2 regions of the Tatumella sp. JGM94 genome follow, and region 2 is predicted to be linked to the other one. Evidence: predicted binding sites of a transcription regulator. Region 2 holds the regulator's gene; the other holds the start of a gene.
What was found. Region 2 encodes PurR, which represses purine synthesis genes. Its sites were predicted from a motif close to CANGCAAACGTTTGCNTG; they were not measured.
Positions count from the first base shown of each region.

Region 1: the regulator PurR is predicted to act here: its motif matches at 2,708-2,725, upstream of carA (glutamine-hydrolyzing carbamoyl-phosphate synthase small subunit).

Region 1 is NZ_JAERJN010000003.1:36,975-47,589, forward strand. Features, by position in the region: gene carB (carbamoyl-phosphate synthase large subunit) at 1-1,321, opposite strand, end outside; gene carA (glutamine-hydrolyzing carbamoyl-phosphate synthase small subunit) at 1,337-2,485, opposite strand; gene dapB (4-hydroxy-tetrahydrodipicolinate reductase) at 2,944-3,759, opposite strand; gene ispH (4-hydroxy-3-methylbut-2-enyl diphosphate reductase) at 3,990-4,943, opposite strand; gene fkpB (FKBP-type peptidyl-prolyl cis-trans isomerase) at 4,924-5,394, opposite strand; gene lspA (signal peptidase II) at 5,398-5,901, opposite strand; gene ileS (isoleucine--tRNA ligase) at 5,901-8,717, opposite strand; gene ribF (bifunctional riboflavin kinase/FAD synthetase) at 8,745-9,683, opposite strand; gene rpsT (30S ribosomal protein S20) at 10,002-10,265, shown strand; gene nhaA (Na+/H+ antiporter NhaA) at 10,395-10,615, opposite strand, start outside.
Region 2 is NZ_JAERJN010000007.1:129,299-139,913, reverse strand. Features, by position in the region: gene JK216_RS07250 (alkene reductase) at 1-496, shown strand, start outside; gene gloA (lactoylglutathione lyase) at 577-984, shown strand; gene rnt (ribonuclease T) at 1,100-1,783, shown strand; gene JK216_RS07235 (Grx4 family monothiol glutaredoxin) at 1,875-2,210, opposite strand; gene JK216_RS07230 (C40 family peptidase) at 2,568-3,365, shown strand; gene JK216_RS07225 (YnhF family membrane protein) at 3,655-3,744, opposite strand; gene purR (HTH-type transcriptional repressor PurR) at 4,017-5,042, shown strand; gene punR (DNA-binding transcriptional activator PunR) at 5,039-5,950, opposite strand; gene punC (purine nucleoside transporter PunC) at 6,056-7,219, shown strand; gene cfa (cyclopropane fatty acyl phospholipid synthase) at 7,534-8,682, shown strand; gene JK216_RS07200 (riboflavin synthase subunit alpha) at 8,806-9,441, opposite strand; gene JK216_RS07195 (MATE family efflux transporter) at 9,631-10,615, shown strand, end outside.

The sequences.
Region 1 (10,615 bases), on a different contig from region 2:
CAGCGATATACCAGATACGGTCACTGCCGGCATCTTTCAGTTCACGGCGAATGCGGGTCAGTGCATCAGCCTCTTCCGGATCCACTTTCGGGTCAAATCCACAGGCACCGACTTCCAGGCCACGTAATGCCTTTTGCATGGATTCCTGGAAGGTACGGCCAATCGCCATGACTTCACCCACTGACTTCATTTGCGTGGTCAGACGGTCATTACTGCCGGCAAATTTTTCGAAGTTAAAGCGAGGGATTTTGGTCACGACATAGTCGATAGAAGGTTCGAATGACGCCGGTGTCAGCCCCCCGGTAATATCATTCATCAGTTCATCGAGGGTATAGCCAACCGCCAGCTTAGCGGCAATTTTAGCAATCGGGAAGCCGGTGGCTTTTGACGCCAGCGCCGAAGAACGTGACACCCTTGGGTTCATTTCGATAACAATCAAACGACCATTTTCCGGGTTTACCGAGAACTGGACGTTAGAACCACCGGTTTCCACACCAATCTCACGCAGTACGGCCATCGAGGCATTACGCATGATCTGATACTCTTTATCGGTCAGGGTCTGAGCCGGCGCAACGGTGATTGAGTCACCCGTATGGATCCCCATGGCATCGAAGTTTTCAATCGAGCAGACAATGATACAGTTATCATTTTTGTCACGAACAACTTCCATTTCATACTCTTTCCAGCCAATCAGCGACTCATCAATCAGCAGCTCATTGGTCGGAGACAGATCCAGTCCGCGTTCACAGATTTCTTCAAACTCTTCGCGGTTATACGCGATACCGCCACCGGTGCCCCCCATCGTAAAGGAAGGACGAATAATGCACGGAAAGCCAACCTCAGCAGCCACTTTTAAGGCTTCGTCCATGGTATGGGCAATCCCGGAACGGGCAGTATCCAGTCCGATGCTTTTCATCGCTTTATCAAAACGGCGGCGATCTTCTGCTTTATCAATCGCATCGGCGGTTGCACCAATCATGGTAACGCCAAATTCTTCCAGAACCCCCTGTCTTTCCAGCTCCAGCGCACAATTCAGTGCGGTCTGGCCACCCATGGTCGGCAGCACAGCATCAGGACGTTCTTTTTCTATGATTTTACGTACCACTTCCCAGTGGATTGGCTCAATATAGGTCGCATCCGCCATTTCCGGGTCAGTCATTATGGTTGCCGGATTCGAGTTCACCAGCACCACACGGTAACCTTCTTCACGCAGGGCTTTACAGGCCTGCGCTCCGGAATAGTCGAACTCACAGGCTTGTCCGATAACAATAGGACCGGCACCAAGGATCAGGATCGATTTTATATCTGTACGTTTTGGCATTTATTAGCTCCTGGATTACCTGTTACCGGAACGGAAAGTATTAATTAATTCAATGAAGTGATCGAACAGCGGTGCCGCATCATGCGGTCCGGGGCTCGCTTCAGGGTGTCCCTGGAAACTGAAAGCTGGCTTATCCGTGCGATGGATACCTTGTACCGTGTGGTCAAACAGGGATTTATGGGTCACCCGTAAACATGACGGAAGATTCTGCTCATCAACGGCAAAACCGTGGTTCTGTGCGGTAATCATCACCACATCACGATCCAGGTCTTTGACCGGGTGGTTACCGCCATGGTGACCCAGTTTCATTTTTACGGTCGCGGCACCACTGGCCAGGGCTAATAACTGGTGTCCGAGGCAAATACCAAACAGCGGGATATCGGTTTCGAGGAATTGTTTAATCGCGCTGATAGCATAGTCACAAGGTTCCGGGTCACCGGGACCATTAGATAAGAAAATACCATCCGGATTCATTTTCAGCACTTCATCTGCCGGGGTCTGCGCCGGAACAACCGTCAGACGCACCCCGCGGTCAGCCAGCATACGCAGAATATTACGCTTAGCACCAAAATCGTAGGCGACTACATGGTAAGGCAGTTCACTGTCAGCCTTAGGGGCCGGTAGTCCATCGTTCAGTGTCCAGCTGCCCTGTGTCCACGGATATGCTTTATCGGTGGTTACTTCTTTCGCTAAATCCATGCCTTTCAGGCCCGGGAAGTTTTTCGCCTGCTGTAGTGCCGCAGCGACATCCGGGTTATCACCGGCAATAATGCAGCCATTCTGTGCGCCCTTTTCCCGCAGTAAACGGGTCAGTTTACGGGTATCAATATCAGCAATAGCGACAATGTTATGACGGGAAAGATAGGCTGAAAGGTCTTCGGTGCTGCGGTAGTTGCTGGCAATCAGGGGCAGGTCGCGAATAACTAATCCCTGCGCATGTACCCGGGATGACTCTTCGTCAGCGGGATTAGTACCAACATTACCGATATGGGGATAAGTAAGAGTGACGATCTGGCGGGAATAGGAAGGATCAGTAAGAATTTCTTGATAACCGGTCATTGACGTATTGAAAACGACCTCTCCCACTGCCGATCCGCTGGCCCCAATGGCCCGACCGTGGAACTCGGTTCCGTCTTCCAGAACCAGGATTGCTGACTTAATCAAAACTTCCTCCGGGGAATAAATAGTCACTATACCTGCATATTAATTCATTATTGATACCTGAATCAATCCAAAAAACACCTGAAAGGTCTAATTTTGGCAAATTGGGCGCATTCTAATGACCAGCCCTGCTTATGTCCAGTCTGAAAGGTAATATTATTAGTTTTTTTAACCCACTGATGGCAAAAATATACTGACAGGGTTAAAAACAGGGGATTGCTGGCCGTTTAAAACGATTGCCTGATAAGAAGCATAGCAGAAAGCGGGAAAACTGGTAATTTCAGACCAAATGGTCCGAAAAATCAGTTGGAGACAATATAAAAATAATAGAAAACAAATAAAAATAAAGGCTACGCAATAAAAACAAACAAAAACAATTATAAAAAAAATAAAGAGGAAGTAAAACAAACAACCTCTTTTACAATCAAATAGTTATCGACTGAAATTCACATCACAACACATTATAAATCATTCAAATAAAGCACATCACGCATATCATAAACACCATTTTCACGCTCAAAAACCCAGCCTGCCGCCTTAACTGCTCCCTTTGCAAAAGTCATCCGGCTGGAAGCTTTATGGGTGATTTCAACCCGCTCGCCTATATCAGCAAACATGGCTGTATGTTCACCGACAATATCGCCGGCACGTACCGTAGCAAAGCCGATAGCGTGTGGCTTGCGCTCTCCCGTATGGCCTTCACGGCTATACACCGCATGTTCTGATAAGTCCCAGTTCATCGCTTCAGCAATGGATTCCCCCATCGCTAATGCCGTACCGGAAGGTGCATCCACTTTATACCGGTGATGCGCTTCCGTGATCTCTATATCACTGTATTCACCCATGACTTTTGCTGCCTTTTCCAGCAGTTTAAGCACCAGGTTAACACCGACACTAAAGTTTGCGGCAAAAACAACCGGTATACTGATACCTGCCCTGCGGATAGCCTGCTTACCGGCCTCATCAAAGCCGGTGGTACCAATCACTATCGCTTTTTGATGAGTTTCACAAAATTTAAGGTACTCGAGGCTGGCTTCAGGACGGGTGAAGTCGATGAGCACATCAAAGTTATCCTTTACCGTCAGCAGGTTATCGGTAATCTGCACACCGGTCTTATGGATCCCCGCCAGTTCACCGGCATCACACCCCGTCAGCGAAGACCCGCGACGCACCACGACGGCACCCAGAGTCATATCTCCGGCCAGTGATACAGCCTCAATTAACTGGCGCCCCATTCTCCCGGAGGCTCCGACAATACCTATTCGGATATTTTTCATAACTATTCATTCCTGTGGGTGTGTATATCCTGCCAGCTCAGATTAACCAGCCACCAGAACAGTCACCAGTAAAATAAAAGCATCATTAAAATTTCAGGTTTGATCTGAGATATTATCAGTAAAATCAATGGGGGGTAAAAATTGTTATCCGCGGGAAAAGTCCGCAAGGGAAGCAATAGCCTGTACCATAAAAAGCCCGCAGTATATTGCATGCTGCGGGCTTCGGAGAATTACCGGACTTCTTTTACATCTACCCGTAACTCTTTAGGCACTTCGAAAACAATATTTTCTTCGCGGCCGATTAACTCGACTGCCGCTTCGCCACCAAACTCCCTCAGGCGGGTAATCACCTGCTGTACCAGAATATCAGGGGCCGATGCTCCGGCAGTCACGCCAACACAACTCACACCCTGCAGCCAGCTTTCACGAATATCCTCCGCAGAGTCAATCAACTGAGCATGCTTACCGGCTCTCCGGGCCAGTTCTGCCAGGCGATTAGAGTTTGACGAGTTTTTTGACCCTACCACCAGGATAACATCAGCACGCTCTGACAGATGGCGGACGGCTTCCTGGCGATTGGTGGTTGCATAGCAAATATCATCTTTCCTCGGACCGATGATTGCCGGGAAACGCTGACGCAGCGCATCAATAATCTCTGAAGTATCGTCAACCGACAATGTCGTCTGGGTCATAAAACTCAGATTCGATTCATCTTTAACATTGAGTCTGAAAACATCTTCAGGAGATTCGACAAGGTACATTCCCCCGGCAGGGTTACTGTACTGGCCCATCGTGCCTTCGACCTCAGGGTGGCCGGCATGACCAATCAATATAGCTTCAACACCTTTACGGCTGGCACGGGCGACTTCCATATGGACTTTGGTGACTAACGGACAGGTCGCATCAAATAACATCGTCAGTGAGCGTGCCCTGGCTTCAGCCCTCACTGCCTGAGACACACCGTGGGCAGAGAAAATCAGAATAGCACCATCCGGGACTTCGCTGATCTGTTCAATAAACACTGCCCCGCGGTCACGTAACCCCGCCACTACATAGCGGTTATGTACCACCTCATGGCGGACATAAATCGGGGCACCATACATCTCCAGCGCCCGCTCAACAATACTGATGGCACGGTCAACACCGGCACAAAAACCACGAGGGTTAGCGAGCAGAATTTGCATTTTCGGCCTCCTGTCGTGGATTAACTTCCAGCACTTCAACATTAAAGGTAATCATTTGCCCCGCCAGAGGGTGATTAAAGTCTACCGTGACAGAATCACCGGAAACATCACGGATCACGCCGGGCATTTCACTGCCATCCGGCGCGCTAAACAACATAATCGCCCCCTGTTCAGGCTCACCGGCCTCAGTAAAATCCCTGCGGGAGAAATACCGGATAAGATCCGGACTGGATACCCCGAACCCGTCTTCAGGTGCGAGAGTAAACTGCCGGGTTTCCCCGGCCGTCAGGCCGTGTAAGGCTGTCCCAAAGGCCGGTGAAAGACTGTCATCACCCAGCCGAAACAATGCCGGTTTACCATTAGCGCGTGTTGATTCGGCCAGGGTTCCATCTTCCAGGGTCAGAGTGAAATGGACCAGTAACGAACTATCATGCTGTACCGAGTTACTCATGCCTTACCCTTTATCCGCCTGTTTCGCTGCAGAAGGCAGAAACCCTTCCAGAATCACCAGTGCAGCTCCGATACAAATGGCGCAGTCTGCAAGATTAAAGGTTGCGAAATGCCAGTCTCCGACATAGAAGTCAATAAAATCGACAACAAAGCCGTGCCACATACGGTCCAGTAAGTTCCCCGCAGCACCGCCGATGATCATGGCATAGGCGATATTGGTCATTTTCTGGCTGGCACGGTTTCGGAACATCATCACCAGCAGCGCTATCACTATGGCCACCGCAATACCGGCAAAGAACCACCGTTGCCATCCCCCTTTGTCAGCGAGGAAGCTGAATGCAGCACCGTAGTTACGGGCGTAAAACAGATTCAGGGAAGGCATAAGTGCACGGCTTTCATGCAATTGCATATCAGCCATGACCCACTGTTTACTGACGAAGTCGACAACCATCACCAGTACCGTTACCCATATCCAGCGTAAGCCGGTAGAACACAGAGATTTACTCATCAGGCAAACTTACGCTCTTCGCCGGCACCGGAGACATTGCTGTAACAACGGCCACAGATTTCAGCATGCTGCGGGTTCTTGCCAATGTCTTGCGTGTAGTGCCAGCAGCGCGGACATTTTTCGCCAGCCGCTTTTTGCAGGGTGATTTTCAGCCCTTTAAGCTGTTCACTGTGCACCGCTTCTGCCGGTGCAGACTGATAATCCTGAACCTGTACCTCTGAGGTCAGTAACACAAAACGCAGTTCGTCACCCAGTGCATTCAGCTTTTCTGCCAGCGAGTGATCAGCATACAGCACAACCGATGCTTCCAGCGCGCCGCCGATTTTTTTGTCAGCACGGGCCTGTTCAATCACTTTATTTACCTCACCGCGTACTTTCAGTAATTGCTCCCAGTAAGCATCATTCAGCGTTTCACTTTCTGGCAGATCAAACAGTCCCTGATACCACTCACCGGTAAATACATACTGTTCACGTTGCCCTGCCAGGTGTCCCCAGATTTCGTCAGCCGTGAAGGACATGATCGGTGCCATCCAGCGAACCAGCGCTTCAGCAATATGCCAGAGTGCCGTCTGGCAGCTACGGCGTGCGATGCTGTCAGGTTTAGCCGTATACTGACGGTCTTTAATGATATCCAGATAGAACGAGCCCATTTCCACCGAGCAGAACTGCATCAGACGCTGTACAACTTCATGGAAATCATAACCTTCATATGACGCCAGGATATCCTGTTGTGCAGCCAGCGCACGGCTGACGGCCCAGCGATCCAGTACCACCATATCATCAGCAGCAACCAGGTCAGTTTGCGGGTTAAAACCGTTCAGGTTAGCCAGCAGGAAACGAGCGGTGTTACGGATACGACGGTATGCATCTGCAGAACGTTTCAGAATTTCGTCGGAAACCGCCATTTCACCAGAGTAGTCGGTTGACGCGACCCACAGACGTAAAATATCAGCACCCAGTTTGTTCATCACATCCTGCGGGCTGACCGTGTTACCAATCGACTTAGACATCTTACGGCCCTGACCATCAACGGTGAAACCATGGGTCAGTACCTGACGGTAAGGTGCTTTGCTTTTAATTGCGGTGGAAATCATCAGTGATGACATAAACCAGCCACGGTGCTGGTCAGAACCTTCCAGATAAATATCGGCACTGTGTCCGCCAAACTCAGGACGAACATCCACTACTGAGCAACTGGTAGAACCGGAATCGAACCATACATCCAGAGTATCAGGAACTTTACTGTAGTGTTCTGCATCCGCACCCAGTAACTCTTTGCTATCCAGATCCCACCATGCCTGAATCCCATCCTGTTCAACACGCAGCGCGACCTGTTCCATCAGTTGCAGTGTGTCAGGGTGCAGCTCTTCCGTCTGATTATGGACAAACAGAGCCATTGGCACTCCCCAGGTACGCTGACGTGAAATACACCAGTCAGGGCGGTTAGCCACCATTGACTCAATACGTGCCTGGCCCCAGTCGGGGATCCACTGGACGTCTTTGATTTCTTTCAGCGACTGGGCGCGCAGTCCTTTTTGATCCATGCTGATAAACCACTGCGGGGTCGCGCGGAAGATGATCGGCGTTTTATGACGCCAGCAGTGCGGGTAGCTGTGATGCAGCTTTTCAACGTGCAGCAGTGCACCTTTGTCACGCAGCAACTCAACAATCAGGTCGTTAGCTTTAAATACGTTGACCCCGTCCAGCCCCGGATAGGTTCCCGGGAGGTAGCAGCCGTCCGGTCCTACCGGGTTCGCTACCTCAATACCGTATTTCTGGCCAATAACATAGTCCTCAGGACCATGACCCGGCGCCGTATGTACCGCTCCGGTACCGGCATCCAGCGTGACGTGATCACCCAGTAATACCGGGACATCAAAACCAAGGAACGGATGACGGAAACGCAATAACTCCAACGCATCACCACGGCATTCACCCAGTACTGTCCATTCGGAAATACCGGCACGCTGCAGAACACTTTCCGTTAAATCTTTAGCCAGAATCAGGACATGCCCTTCGGCCTGCACCAGTTGATATTCAAACTCAGGGTTGACGGAGATGGCACGGTTAGAAGGCATCGTCCACGGGGTGGTGGTCCAGATAACCAGTGACACCGGTGCCTCAGGCACACTGACAGAAAATGCGGCAGCAACCGCTGCGCTATCCACCGCATTAAACATGACATCGATAGACGGAGAGGTCTTGTCGTAATATTCGACTTCTGCTTCGGCCAGTGCCGAACGACACTCTGTACACCAGTGTACCGGCTTTGCTCCTTTGTGCAGATGTCCGTTACCGATGATCCGTCCCAGTGCACGGATAATATTTGCTTCGGTATTGAAATCCATCGTCAGGTAAGGACGGTCCCAGTCGCCGAGCACGCCCAGCCGGATAAAGTCTTTTTTCTGTCCTTCGATTTGCTCTGCAGCATATTTGCGACAGGCAGCACGAAACTCCGCCGGAGTGACTTTCTCACCCGGTTTACCAATCATTTGTTCAACTTTATGTTCGATAGGTAATCCGTGGCAGTCCCAGCCAGGCACATAAGGCGCATCGAAGCCAGACAGACCTTTAGATTTAATAATAATATCTTTCAGAATCTTGTTAACTGAGTGACCGATATGAATGCTGCCGTTAGCGTAAGGAGGGCCATCGTGCAGAATAAATGTTTTTTTACCTTTTTTTGCTGCACGGATCGCACTGTACAGATTATCGTCGGTCCATCGCTGCAACATTGCAGGTTCCCGTTTGGCTAAATCGCCACGCATCGGGAACCCGGTTTCAGGTAAGTTCAGGGTAGCTTTATAGTCACTCATCAGATTCTCGGTTCCATATTTCGGCCATTATGCCGTTGTTTTTAGCCCAAAAAATTCGCGGGCCGTCACCACATCTTTGGCAATTTGCGCTTTCAGTTGATCAAGCGATGCAAATCGTTGCTCATTACGTATTTTATGCCGCAATACCACAGAGATATGGCGGCCATATAAATTGATATTTACATCCAGTAAATTAACTTCCAGCTGCTGACGCATCCCTTTTACCGTCGGCCGGGTACCAATATTTGCTACCCCGTAGAAAGACTGTTCAGATATTCCCTGAACTTCTACAGCATAAACCCCTGTTACCGGTGATACGGTCCGTCGCAGCGGTATGTTCGCGGTAGGAAAGCCCAGAGTCCTTCCCAGGGCATCACCGTGGATAACCCGTCCGCTAATCGCATAAGGCCGCCCCAGCAGATGTTCAGCCGTCAGAAAGTCATCGGCCGCCAGAGCTTCACGCACTTTAGTACTGCTGACCCGCTCTCCCTGGTGACAGAATGTCCGGGTATTCACCACATCGAAATGATAGCGGCGCGCCGCCTCCTGTAATAACAGGAAATTCCCTTCCCGGCCAGCGCCGAAACAGAAATCATCACCGACCGTCAGGAACCTGACATCCAGCTTTTCCGCCAGAATATCGCGGATGAAATCATCCGCTGTCAGGGCCGAAAATGCGCCGTCGAAACGTACACAAACAACCGTATCGACCCCGGCCTGTTCCAGATATTTTATTTTTTCACGCAGCCGTGTCAGTCTGGCAGGCACCTGCCCGCGGCAAAAAAACTCCTGAGGCTGTGGCTCGAACAGCATGACCACCACCGGCAGATTACGTTGCCGTCCTTCCTCACAAAGTTGCTTCAGCAGCGCCTGATGCCCGCGATGCACACCGTCAAAATTACCAATAGTCAAAACGCAGCCACCATGCTGCTTTGTGAGATTATGTAAACCGCGGATAAACTTCATGGCCGACTCAACTCGCTGGAAATCGCCGGATTATACCCTTTACGGCGTACAAATTTAACCCGTCAGTGAAGCCTTTCGTCGCTTCTTTACTGCTTTTCATCGTGTTTATTCAGGGCCGGGTAAATTCCCTGCAATTTTGTTGTGAAAAGCTGTATTCATAATCAGGAAGCTGGTAGAATCTTGCGCCATCAATTACGTAACCGGGTGTTGTTTTTTAAACGACGCTTATTTGCACAAATCCATTGACAAAAGAAGGCGCAAAAGGCATAGTCCTCGGCCTTTGATTTGTCCATATAGAACATATTTGGGAGTTGGACCTTGGCTAATATCAAATCAGCTAAGAAACGCGCTGTAACATCTGAGAAACGTCGCAAGCACAACGCAAGCCGTCGCTCAATGCTGCGTACTTTCATCAAAAAAGTATACGCTGCAATCGCTACTGGCGATAAAACAGCTGCGCAGAACGCATTTAACGAAATGCAACCAATCGTGGACCGTCAGGCTGCTAAAGGTCTGATCCACAAAAACAAAGCTGCACGTCATAAAGCTAACCTGACTGCACAGATCAACAAACTGGCTTAATCGTCAGCGCGTTGTCGCTTTGAAAAGAACCGGCTCAGGCCGGTTTTTTTATGTCCGCTGATCTTCTGAAAAAAATGCCAGCCCCCCGATGACAGAGTGCTGACATTCCCCGCAGCGGTGCTGACGGCCTTATCTTTGATACGTAAAACGCCGGCGTAACAGTACATATCCCGCCACCGCAGACAGTACCGAACCACACAGGATCCCCAGCTTCGCCTCATTAATCAGCCGCGTACCGTCCTGACCAAAAGCCAGTGATGCAATAAATATCGACATCGTAAAGCCGATACCACAGAGGATGCCAATAGCAGCAATGTCTTTAATTCCGGTATTTTCCGGTAGCCTGGTCA
Region 2 (10,615 bases):
GCAAAACCGTGCACGTCTGGTACTGGACATTGTCGATGCGATGGGAGAAGCCTGGGCAAAAGATCGGATTGCCATTCGCCTGTCCCCTGTCGGTGAGTTCCAGGCATTAGCCAACGGACCGGATGAAGAAGCCGAAGCCCTGTGGCTGATCAATGAACTGGCAAAACGGAAAGTCGCCTATCTGCATTTATCTGAGCCTGACTGGGCTGGCGGGGCACCTTACAGTGACGATTTTCGTCACAAAGTCCGTGCTGCATTCCCGGGGGTAATTATTGGCGCCGGTGCCTATACTAAACAAAAGGCAGAGGCGCTGATTAACCGCGGCCTTATTGATGCGGTTGCTTTTGGCCGGGACTATATTGCAAACCCTGATTTGCCAGAACGCCTGCAACAAAATGCACCACTGAATCCGCAGCATCCGGAGTCATTTTACGGCGGTTCTGCTCAGGGATACACCGATTACCCGTTTATGACCGATAAGCGGGCTTCACTGTAACGATTTCCCTGTTACACTAAAGACCGGTAAACTTTCCGGTCATTAATGTCTGATGACTGCACAGAAAAAAAGAGGATGATATGCGTCTGCTTCATACCATGCTGCGTGTCGGTGACTTACAACGCTCTGTAGATTTTTATACCCGGGTGCTGGGTATGCGTTTGTTACGTCAAAGTGAAAACACCGAGTACAAATATACGCTGGCTTTCCTCGGTTATACGGAAGAAAGTGAAGGTGCAGTTATTGAACTGACCTATAACTGGGGTGTTGACAGTTATGAACCTGGCAACGCTTATGGCCACATTGCTATCGAGGTCGAGGACGCGGCTGAAGCCTGTGAAAAAATCCGCCAGGGCGGAGGTAAAGTATCGCGTGAAGCCGGTCCGGTGAAAGGTGGTAATACGGTTATCGCTTTTGTCGAAGACCCGGACGGTTATAAAATCGAACTTATCGAGAAAAAATATGCAGGTCAGGGCCTGAGTCACTGATCATCAGTGTCTGCCTGCTACAGGCAGGCACTTTCTGCGGCCTCTGATAGCCGTCACTGTGCCATTGCTGTTTTTACGATACTACCCACTGCGCTTTTCGTCCAATGAGATACTGATGTCCGATATTTGTTCCCTGAATGCCCTGAACCAACGCTTTCGCGGTTTTTTTCCTGTGGTTATCGATGTCGAAACCGCCGGTTTCAATGCCGATACTGACGCATTGCTGGAAATAGCTGCGATTACCCTGAAAATGGATAGTGACGGCTGGTTACAGCCCGACCAGACACTGCACTTCAATGTTAACCCGTTTGAAGGTGCCCTGCTTCACCCTGAGGCTCTGGCATTTACCGGGATTAATCCTGATGACCCGCAACGTAACGGGGTAAGTGAGCATGATGCGTTACATGCTATTTTCAAAATGGTGCGTAAAGGGATGAAAGACAGTGACTGCGGACGGGCAGTGATTGTCGCCCACAATGCCCAGTTTGATCAAAGCTTTGTTATGGCGGCAGCCCGGCGCAGTAATCTGAAACGCAATCCTTTCCATCCGTTTGCCACTTTCGATACCGCAGCGCTCAGCGGACTGGTTCTCGGACAGACCGTACTTGCCAAAGCCTGTAAGGCCGCAGGTATGGAGTTTGACAGTCATCAGGCACACTCAGCCCTGTATGATACGCAACAGACAGCAACCCTGTTTTGTGAACTGGTTAACCGCTGGAAAAGGCTGGGAGGATGGCCATTAGCGACTGATACTGATGCTGATGCTGAAAAAACACAGCACAGTTCACCGGTGTTGTAGATCTGACAGAGAACAGGCTGCCGCTTTCAGTTAGCAGCTGAAAAAATGCCCGCATCGGCCGGCGGGCATCGTTTTCAGTCACATCCGCGGTTTATTCCGCTGCAGGATATTTTTCAGCCGTTTCGTTAATCAGCTGTTGCAGTTCACCACGCTGATACATCTCGATAATAATATCACAACCACCGACTAATTCACCGTCCACCCATAATTGCGGAAAGGTTGGCCAGTTAGCATATTTCGGTAATTCGGCACGGATATCAGGATTCTGCAAAATGTCCACATAGGCAAAACGCTGGCCACAGGCAGAAAGCGCCTGCACCGCCTGGGCTGAAAAACCACAACTTGGCAGTTTTGGTGAACCTTTCATGTACAGCAGAATCGGGTTTTCTGAAATCTGCGTCTGAATTTTTTCAAGAGTGCTCATCATACTTCCTTCGGGACAAAACGACATGTCCGGTTATTGTAACGATATCAACCCGCGGGTGAAAACGACATTTTTCATCTTCCGTCGAAAAGATAATATCAGCGCCTTCAGGGTTAAATGATCTCTGTTGGGTAAAAACACGGATACCCGCGGTAAAAATACCGGTAAAAAGATGACTTAATTAACTGTTTACGCTCATTTTTACACCAAAAAACTTCTCGTAACAGATTACGGCAAAAAGACCTTAACATTTTATAAAAATCTGGATTAGAATGATTTTGGGGCTGGCTGAAAAGTCAGATGTTATTTTTTTAATCTTGTCCGCTTTTTTTCAGGACATTAACCTGTAACCTGACAACTATGCGTTTACTGACCACGCTTTTTATTCTGGCTGTAGCACAGCTTTTTTTTAATGTCGCAGAGGCTTCGCCACGTACTGCAATAAATGCTTCATTTCATAAATCAGCCAAAAAAGCGGTAACAGAAGATGCCCGCCGAAAAAGAAAACCACTGAAAACAGCCAGTACACGCCACAGAACCCGACAGCCCCTTATCCACCGGGTTAAGCATCTGACCAGCCCGCGTAAAGTCAGAGAGAGCCGCCCGAAAAAAGAATCACGTCGTATTGCGTTACATCGCACACCGGCACTCAGAAAATACGGTCACCAGCGCCAGATAGCCAAAAGGACCGCCGGCCGCCCTTCCGCGAAACTGGCTTCTATCCGCATGAGTAAACTGCACCGTGAACGCTATCAGAAAGCGCGTGCCATTGTGATGGTTAAATTAATGGATCAGTTAGGCAAGCCGTACCAGTGGGGCGGTTCCTCACCCCATACGGGCTTTGACTGCAGCGGGCTGGTTTATTATGCCTATAAAGACCTGGTAAACTTCAGAATTCCCCGTACTGCCAATGAAATGTACCATCTGCGTGATGCTGCACCGGTTAAACGCAACGATCTTGAGAAAGGTGATCTGGTATTCTTCCGTATCCACCGTGGCGGTGCGGCTGATCATGTGGGCGTTTATCTGGGCAATGGGAAATTCATTCAGTCACCACGCACCGGCAAGGATATCCAGATCAGCGCACTGAGTAACGAGTACTGGCAACAGCATTATATTGGTGCACGGCGGGTCGTAACCCCGAGCACAGTCCGCTAGTCTCCGCCCAGAGACTGAAAATCCCCCCCTGAATATCGCAGCACCGGTATTCAGGGGGGGATTTATGTCCGCTAACGCGGTGATTCCGTCAGGATCAGTAATACATAATATCTGAATAAATACACTTCCCTTAATACTGTAAAAAAATTCGTGCCCCGTAAAATAAAAAGCCGATACCCGCAACACGCCGGGTATCGGCTTCTCTGTCAGTAATGCTGCTTGCTACCCTTACTTTCCGGCTTTATACGTGCCTTTAGCGGGTAAACAGCCCTCTGCCGGTGCGAATACATTAATGCAGTATTGCGGTGAAACTGAACGTCGCAATCATCAGTAATGCAACGATAGTGGTGGTCAGCGCCAGCTTTAAATCCGTATCCATGACAGCTCCTATAGACACATAAAGTACAGGGTAATTATTATATTCCCACACTACTGCGCAAAAATCTCGTTTTATTCGCACAGCCTTGTTAGAATTACCGCTCTTTGTTGCGCAACCTTCCCTGTTTCCCCTTGTAAGGCACAGGCTTTTTTTACAGGTAATCCTTTACGGCCCCTCCTGGCAGCATCATTAGCGGCCTGATAAAACTGTAAAAACGCAAACGATTAACACACTTAAAATCAATAATTTAAAACACCAGGAGTTCTCAAGGAATGGCAACAATTAAAGATGTGGCGAAACGCGCCGGAGTCTCTACCACCACCGTTTCTCATGTCATTAATCAGACCCGTTTTGTTGCGGAAACGACCCGCAAAGCGGTTTGGGAAGCGATTAAAGAGTTGCATTACTCTCCCAGTGCCGTCGCCAGAAGTCTGAAGGTGAATAACACTAAGACGCTTGGTCTGCTGTCGACGTCTCTCGAAGCACCTTATTTCGCCGAGATTGTGGAAGCTATCGAAAAAAAATGTTTCGAACATGGCTATACCCTGATTCTGGGCAATGCGCATAACGACTTGCAGAAACAACGCGCTTATTTATCGATGATGGCGCGCAAACGTGTCGACGGGCTGCTGGTATTGTGTGCCGAATATCCACAGGAGTTGCTGGATATGCTGGAGGAGAACCGTAATATCCCAATGGTCGTTATGGACTGGGGAATGTCCCGTGGTGATTTTACTGATACCGTACTGGACAATGCTTTCCGTGGCGGTTACATGGCTGGCCGTTATCTGATTGAGCGCGGGCACCGTGATATCGGTTGTATTCCCGGCCAGATGGAGCGTAATACGGGAGGCGGCAGGCTGGCAGGATTTCTTAAAGCACTGGAGGAGGCAGGTATTACCCATTGTGAAGAATGGACTGTGCAGGGAGACTTTGAACCCGAATCCGGTTACCTGGCAATGCAAAAAATACTCGCTCAGCCGCGATTACCCACGGCGGTATTCTGTGGCGGCGATATTATGGCGATGGGGGCAATTTGTGCTGCCGATGAACAGGGCCTGCGTGTGCCACAGGATATATCGATCATTGGTTACGATAACGTGCGCAACGCGCGGTATTTTACCCCTGCCCTGACCACTATTCACCAGCCGAAAAGTGAGCTGGGCGAGAAAGCGCTGGATATGCTGCTGGATCGTATTGTGAATAAACGCGAAGAGCCGCAAACCATAGAAGTATACCCGTCACTGATTGAAAGACGATCGGTGGCCGATGGTCCGTTCCACGATTACCGTCGTTAACTACCGGTTTCACTCAGCCATTCCTGGTTAAGTGTCTGCGTATCACCAAGGTACTCAAGGAGCCAGCGTAATGCCGGAGAGCTTCTCTCTTCCGCCCAGCTGACGCAGCAGGGGCTTTCCGGAAACGGTGACGGCAGAGGAAGTTCCCTGACTTCTCCGACGTCCAGCAGTGGTCTGGCGAGATGCCCCGGTACCATAGCAACACATAATCCTGCCCTGACACAATCCAGCCCCGTTTGCCAGTCCGGTACCGTCATCCGCTGCTGGTTATCCAGGGTCCAGGTAATGCGGCGCGGTAATTCCCTTGAGGTGTCTTCCAACAGTAATGATGGCCATGCCCGTAATTGTTCCTCGCGCGGCCGGGCTTCAGCCGCCAGAGGGTGCCCGGCGCTGACAATACACCGCCAGTTAAGTCGTCCCATATCACGGAATGCAAAACGCCCGGTGACAGGGATCGCCTGGGTCGCTCCGATAGCCATATCCACCCGTCCTCCGGCCAGTGCATCCCAGACACCGTTAAAAACTTCTTCGCTGACGTGCAATTCTATATCCGGAAAGTGCCGGTAAAAATCGATAATCAACTGCTGCATTCTGCCCCGCCTGACGACACAGTCCACCGCAATACTTACCTGCCCGCGCCAGCCGTTCGCCAGTTGCTGGCATTGGCGCCGGGTTTCCTGCATTTTTTTGATAATCCCCCGGCATTCACGAACATAGTGCTCACCGGCGGCAGTCAGCACCACATCACGGTGCTGGCGATCAAACAATTGCACTGCCAGCCAGTCTTCCTGCTGTTTTACTGTATAACTTATTGCCGAGGGTACCCGGTGCAGTTCACGTGCCGCGGCACTGAAACTGCCATTCCTTGCGACGGCATCTATCACTTCCAGGGAATATTCAGACCACATGATTACCTTTCAATTTTTTTCACAGATAATTGCAAATATTAACGGTTCACAACTCTCTGTGCACCCTTTTAAACTCTGTGCCAATTTTTGTGATAAGGAACAGTAATGCGGCATCCGATATTTTTTTTAGTTTATCTGTCATTACTCAGCATGCTGGGTTTTCTGGCTACAGATATGTACCTGCCAGCTTTCGGTGCAATCAAACAGGACCTCGCGACCAATGCCGGGATAATCAGCGCCAGTCTGAGTCTGTTCCTGGCCGGATTTGCCTGTGCGCAGTTATTCTGGGGCCCCCTGTCTGACAGAATAGGCAGAAAACCGGTACTGATCTGCGGACTGGCTGTTTTTGCCGCCGGATGCCTGGCGATGTTATGGGTACGCTCAGCGGAAGTATTACTGGGGTTGCGTTTTATTCAGGCCCTCGGGGTCTGTGCCGCGGCAGTCAGCTGGCAGTCGCTGGTGGTTGACTATTATCCCGCCTCAGGTCGTCAGAAGATTTTTGCCACAGTTATGCCCATGGTTGCCTTATCTCCGGCCCTCGCCCCGCTGCTGGGCTCATGGTTGCTGGCCCATTATCACTGGCGTTCAATATTTTTGCTACTTATGCTGCTTACCCTGTGGCTGATAATTTGTACGCTGCGTCTCCCTGCGGTTCCGGCCACTGAACAGCCGCCTGCTGCGCGACAGCCTGAACCGGTTTCCTTCCGCCGACTGCTGGCCAGCCGCGGTTACAGTGGTAATGTGCTTATTTATGCCGCCTGCTCTGCCAGTTTTTTTGCCTGGCTGACCGGTTCACCTTTTATCCTGAGTGATCTCGGACTGTCACCGGCTGATATCGGTCTGAGTTATATTCCTCAGACACTGACTTTTCTGATAGGCGGGTTTGGCTGTCGTGCGCTGCTGAATCATTTCAGTGGCCGGCAACTGCTGCCCTGGCTGCTTGCCCTCTATTCCCTGAGTATTATCACTGTGACGCTGGTCAGTTTTTTTACCTCTCCGGGCCTGCTGACGTTACTGTTACCTTTCTGTGGTATGGCAATGGCTAATGGTGCGATTTATCCGATAGTGGTGTCGGCCGCTTTACAGATTTTCCCGACCGCCAGTGGTAAAGCCGCTGCGCTGCAAAATGCGCTGCAATTGGGACTGTGTTTCCTGTTCAGCCTGCTGGTCTCTTCGCATTTGTCACAGCCCCTGCTAACCACCACCTCGGTGATGGCCGTTACTGTGCTGCTGGCCATCGCCGGTTACCGTCTGCAACAGAAATCGTAACCCGCCTTTCACCCGCCCCCACCTGGTGGCGGGTTAATTTTCTCTTCACAATTAGCAACCTAACCGTAAACCATTGAACATTCAGCTTGCCAGGCATATAATCACCCCGGTAACAAATATTCACTATAAGTTGCAGGCATATTGTGACCGGTTTTGATTGTGCTATTCAGGCACAACCGCATTTTTCGATATTTACTAGATCCTCTGTTTTGTCTTTACTTATAAGTGCACGTTTTTTGTGAGTTTACTCACGGACCAGTGAAAGTCAGCTATTCTTTCCTCAGGTTCAAAATAGAACAGGTGATATAAAGCGTATGAGTTCATCATGTGTAGCAGAAGTTAGCCTTAAGGAAAATAATTGGTACCGCATTGCCAATGAAATGCTGTCGATGGCCGATATTGCTATCAATGGCGACCGTCCATGGGATATTCAGGTTAAAAACTCTGATTTTTTTAAACGCGTCTTGCAGGAAGGCTCTCTGGGACTTGGTGAGAGTTATATGGATGGCTGGTGGGAATGTGAACGGCTTGACCAGTTTTTTTATCGGGTACTGAAATATAAACTCGATAAACAATTACCACATCATTTCAAAGACACACTTCGTATTGCTACTGCCCGCCTTAAAAATCTTCAGTCCAAAAAACGCGCCTGGATTGTCGGTAAAGAACATTATGATCTGGGTAATGATCTGTTCAGTCTGATGCTGGATCCTTTTATGCAGTATTCCTGCGGTTACTGGAAAGAGGCAACCACTCTGGACGCCGCACAGGAAGCTAAACTGGACATGATTTGCCGTAAATTGCAGTTAAAGCCGGGGATGACTTTACTCGACATTGGCTGCGGCTGGGGCGGATTATCTGAGTTTGCTGCCCGTCGTTACGGTGTCAGTGTGCATGGCGTCACCATTTCTGCTGAACAGCAAAAAATGGCCCGGCAACGGTGCGAAGGCCTGGACGTCACTATCCTGTTACAAGACTATCGTGATCTTAATCTGAGTTTTGACCGGATTGTGTCTGTCGGGATGTTTGAGCATGTCGGCCCGAAAAACTATGCCACCTACTTCGATGTGGTTTCACGCAACCTGAAACCTGACGGACTTTTTTTACTGCATACTATCGGATCTAACCATACCGATTTAAATGTTGACCCGTGGATTGATAAATATATATTCCCGAATGGTTGTCTGCCGTCAGTGATGCATATCGCTCAGACCAGCGAACCGCATTTTGTGATGGAAGACTGGCATAATATTGGTGTGGACTATGACCGGACACTGATGGCGTGGTACGAACGTTTTCTCGCCAGCTGGCCACAGCTTGAAAATAACTATGATCAGCGTTTTAAACGTATGTTTAGTTATTACCTGAATGCCTGCGCCGGTGCCTTCCGTGCCAGGGATATCCAGTTATGGCAGGTCGTTTTCAGCCGCGGCATTGATGGCGGATTACGGGTAGCCCGTTAAGTCTTCACTGGCTCGTCTTAGAATAAAGCCCGCCGGTTGGTCGTGACAGCCGGCGGGCTTTTTACAGGAACATCGTTCAGCGAGGCACCTGTTGTCAGACAAGGCCGATAAAATAACGACGGCTTATACCTTCGCTTCTGTGGTTGCCATTTCGCGAGCTGCCAGTACCCGTTCGACCGTATCAATTACCGCCTGAGTTTGCGGATCAATTTCGATATTCACACGGTCGCCGATCTTTTTCTGACCCAGTAACGTGCGTTGCAGTGTTTCAGGGATCAGGTGTACACAGAACTTGTTCGCTACCACATCCCCTATTGTCAGGCTGCAGCCATCAATACCGACAAAACCTTTATGTAAAATATACTTGATCAGCGCACTGTCCTGCAGCCTGAACCAGATTTCACGGTTATTTTCGGATTGTATTATTTTCGATATTTCGGCTGTGGTCATGATATGACCCGACATCAGGTGACCACCTATTTCATCGGAAAATTTTGCAGCACGCTCAATATTCACCCGGCTTCCCGGCGTGATATCACCCAGATTGGTGATACGCAATGTTTCTTTAATCAGATCAAAGCTGACCAGATCATCATGTATAGCAGTGACGGTCAGGCAACAACCGTTGTGCGCAACAGAAGCCCCAATCTCCAGGCCTTCCAGCCATTGTGAAGGAAACCTCAGTGTGTGGGTTCGGAATAACGGTTTTTCATCGACCGCGACGACTTCTGCCGTCCCCTGCACAATACCTGTAAACATAGTTAATCTCCCTGAATATTTTCCGCAGAGTAACACAACACTGGCAGGCTGTTTATCCATTAATGGGGCTTTATTATTGCAAAAATAGTTTGAATTCACCGGTTGCTAAGTTTTCAGACCCCGCTACACTAGTCGCCAATAAGGATATCTCTCCTCTTCTATTCCCTTTGTTATTTTACAGGTGTATTCGTGCAGAAGTATTTTACTGAGGCGCGTCAGCTCCTTGGGCTCGCTATTCCGGTTATTCTGGCCCAGGTCGCGCAAACAGCGATGGGCTTTGTTGATACGATTATGGCAGGTTCCGTCAGTGCCACGGATATGGCGGCGGTGGCTATTGGTACCTCAATCTGGTTGCCGGTGATCCTGTTCGGCCAGGGGTTATTGCTGGCCCTGACCCCCACGGTTGCCCAGCTGAATGGCTCTGGCCGCCGGAACAAAATTATTTATCAGGTGCACCAGGCTTTCTGGCTGGCTATCGGGCTGGCTATCCTGACGATTATCCTGTTATGGAATGCCGGTTTGTTATTGCGGCATATGCCTGATATTGACCCGTCACTGGCGGATAAAGCCGAACGTTACCTGCACGCATTAATGTGGGGGGCTCCGGGGTATCTGCTGTTTCAGGTATTGCGTAACCAGTGTGAAGGCCTGTCTAAAACCAAACCGGGCATGGTACTGGGATTTATCGGCCTGTTATGTAATATCCCCCTCAACTATATCTTTATTTACGGTCATTTCGGTATGCCCGCCCTCGGTGGTGTTGGCTGTGGTGTGGCCACGGCGACTGTTTACTGGGTCATGTTCCTGGTGATGCGCTACTGGGTGAACCGGATGCCAGTGATGAAAGATATTAACCACCTGACCCGCCGTTCAGCTCCGGACCTGCAAATCCTGAAGCGGTTATTCGCACTGGGATTACCGGTGGCATTAGCACTGTTTTTTGAGGTGACATTATTTGCGGTCGTGGCCTTACTGGTTTCTCCGCTGGGGATTGTGGATGTCGCAGGTCACCAGATCGCCCTGAATTTCAGCTCCATGATGTTTGTCCTGCCGATGTCGATGGGGGTTGCCGCGACTATCCGTGTCGGATACCGCTTAGGTCAGGGGGATACGGAACAGGCAAAAATTGCGGCCTGGACCGCCCAGGCGGTGGGGTTATGTCTTGCCTGTATTA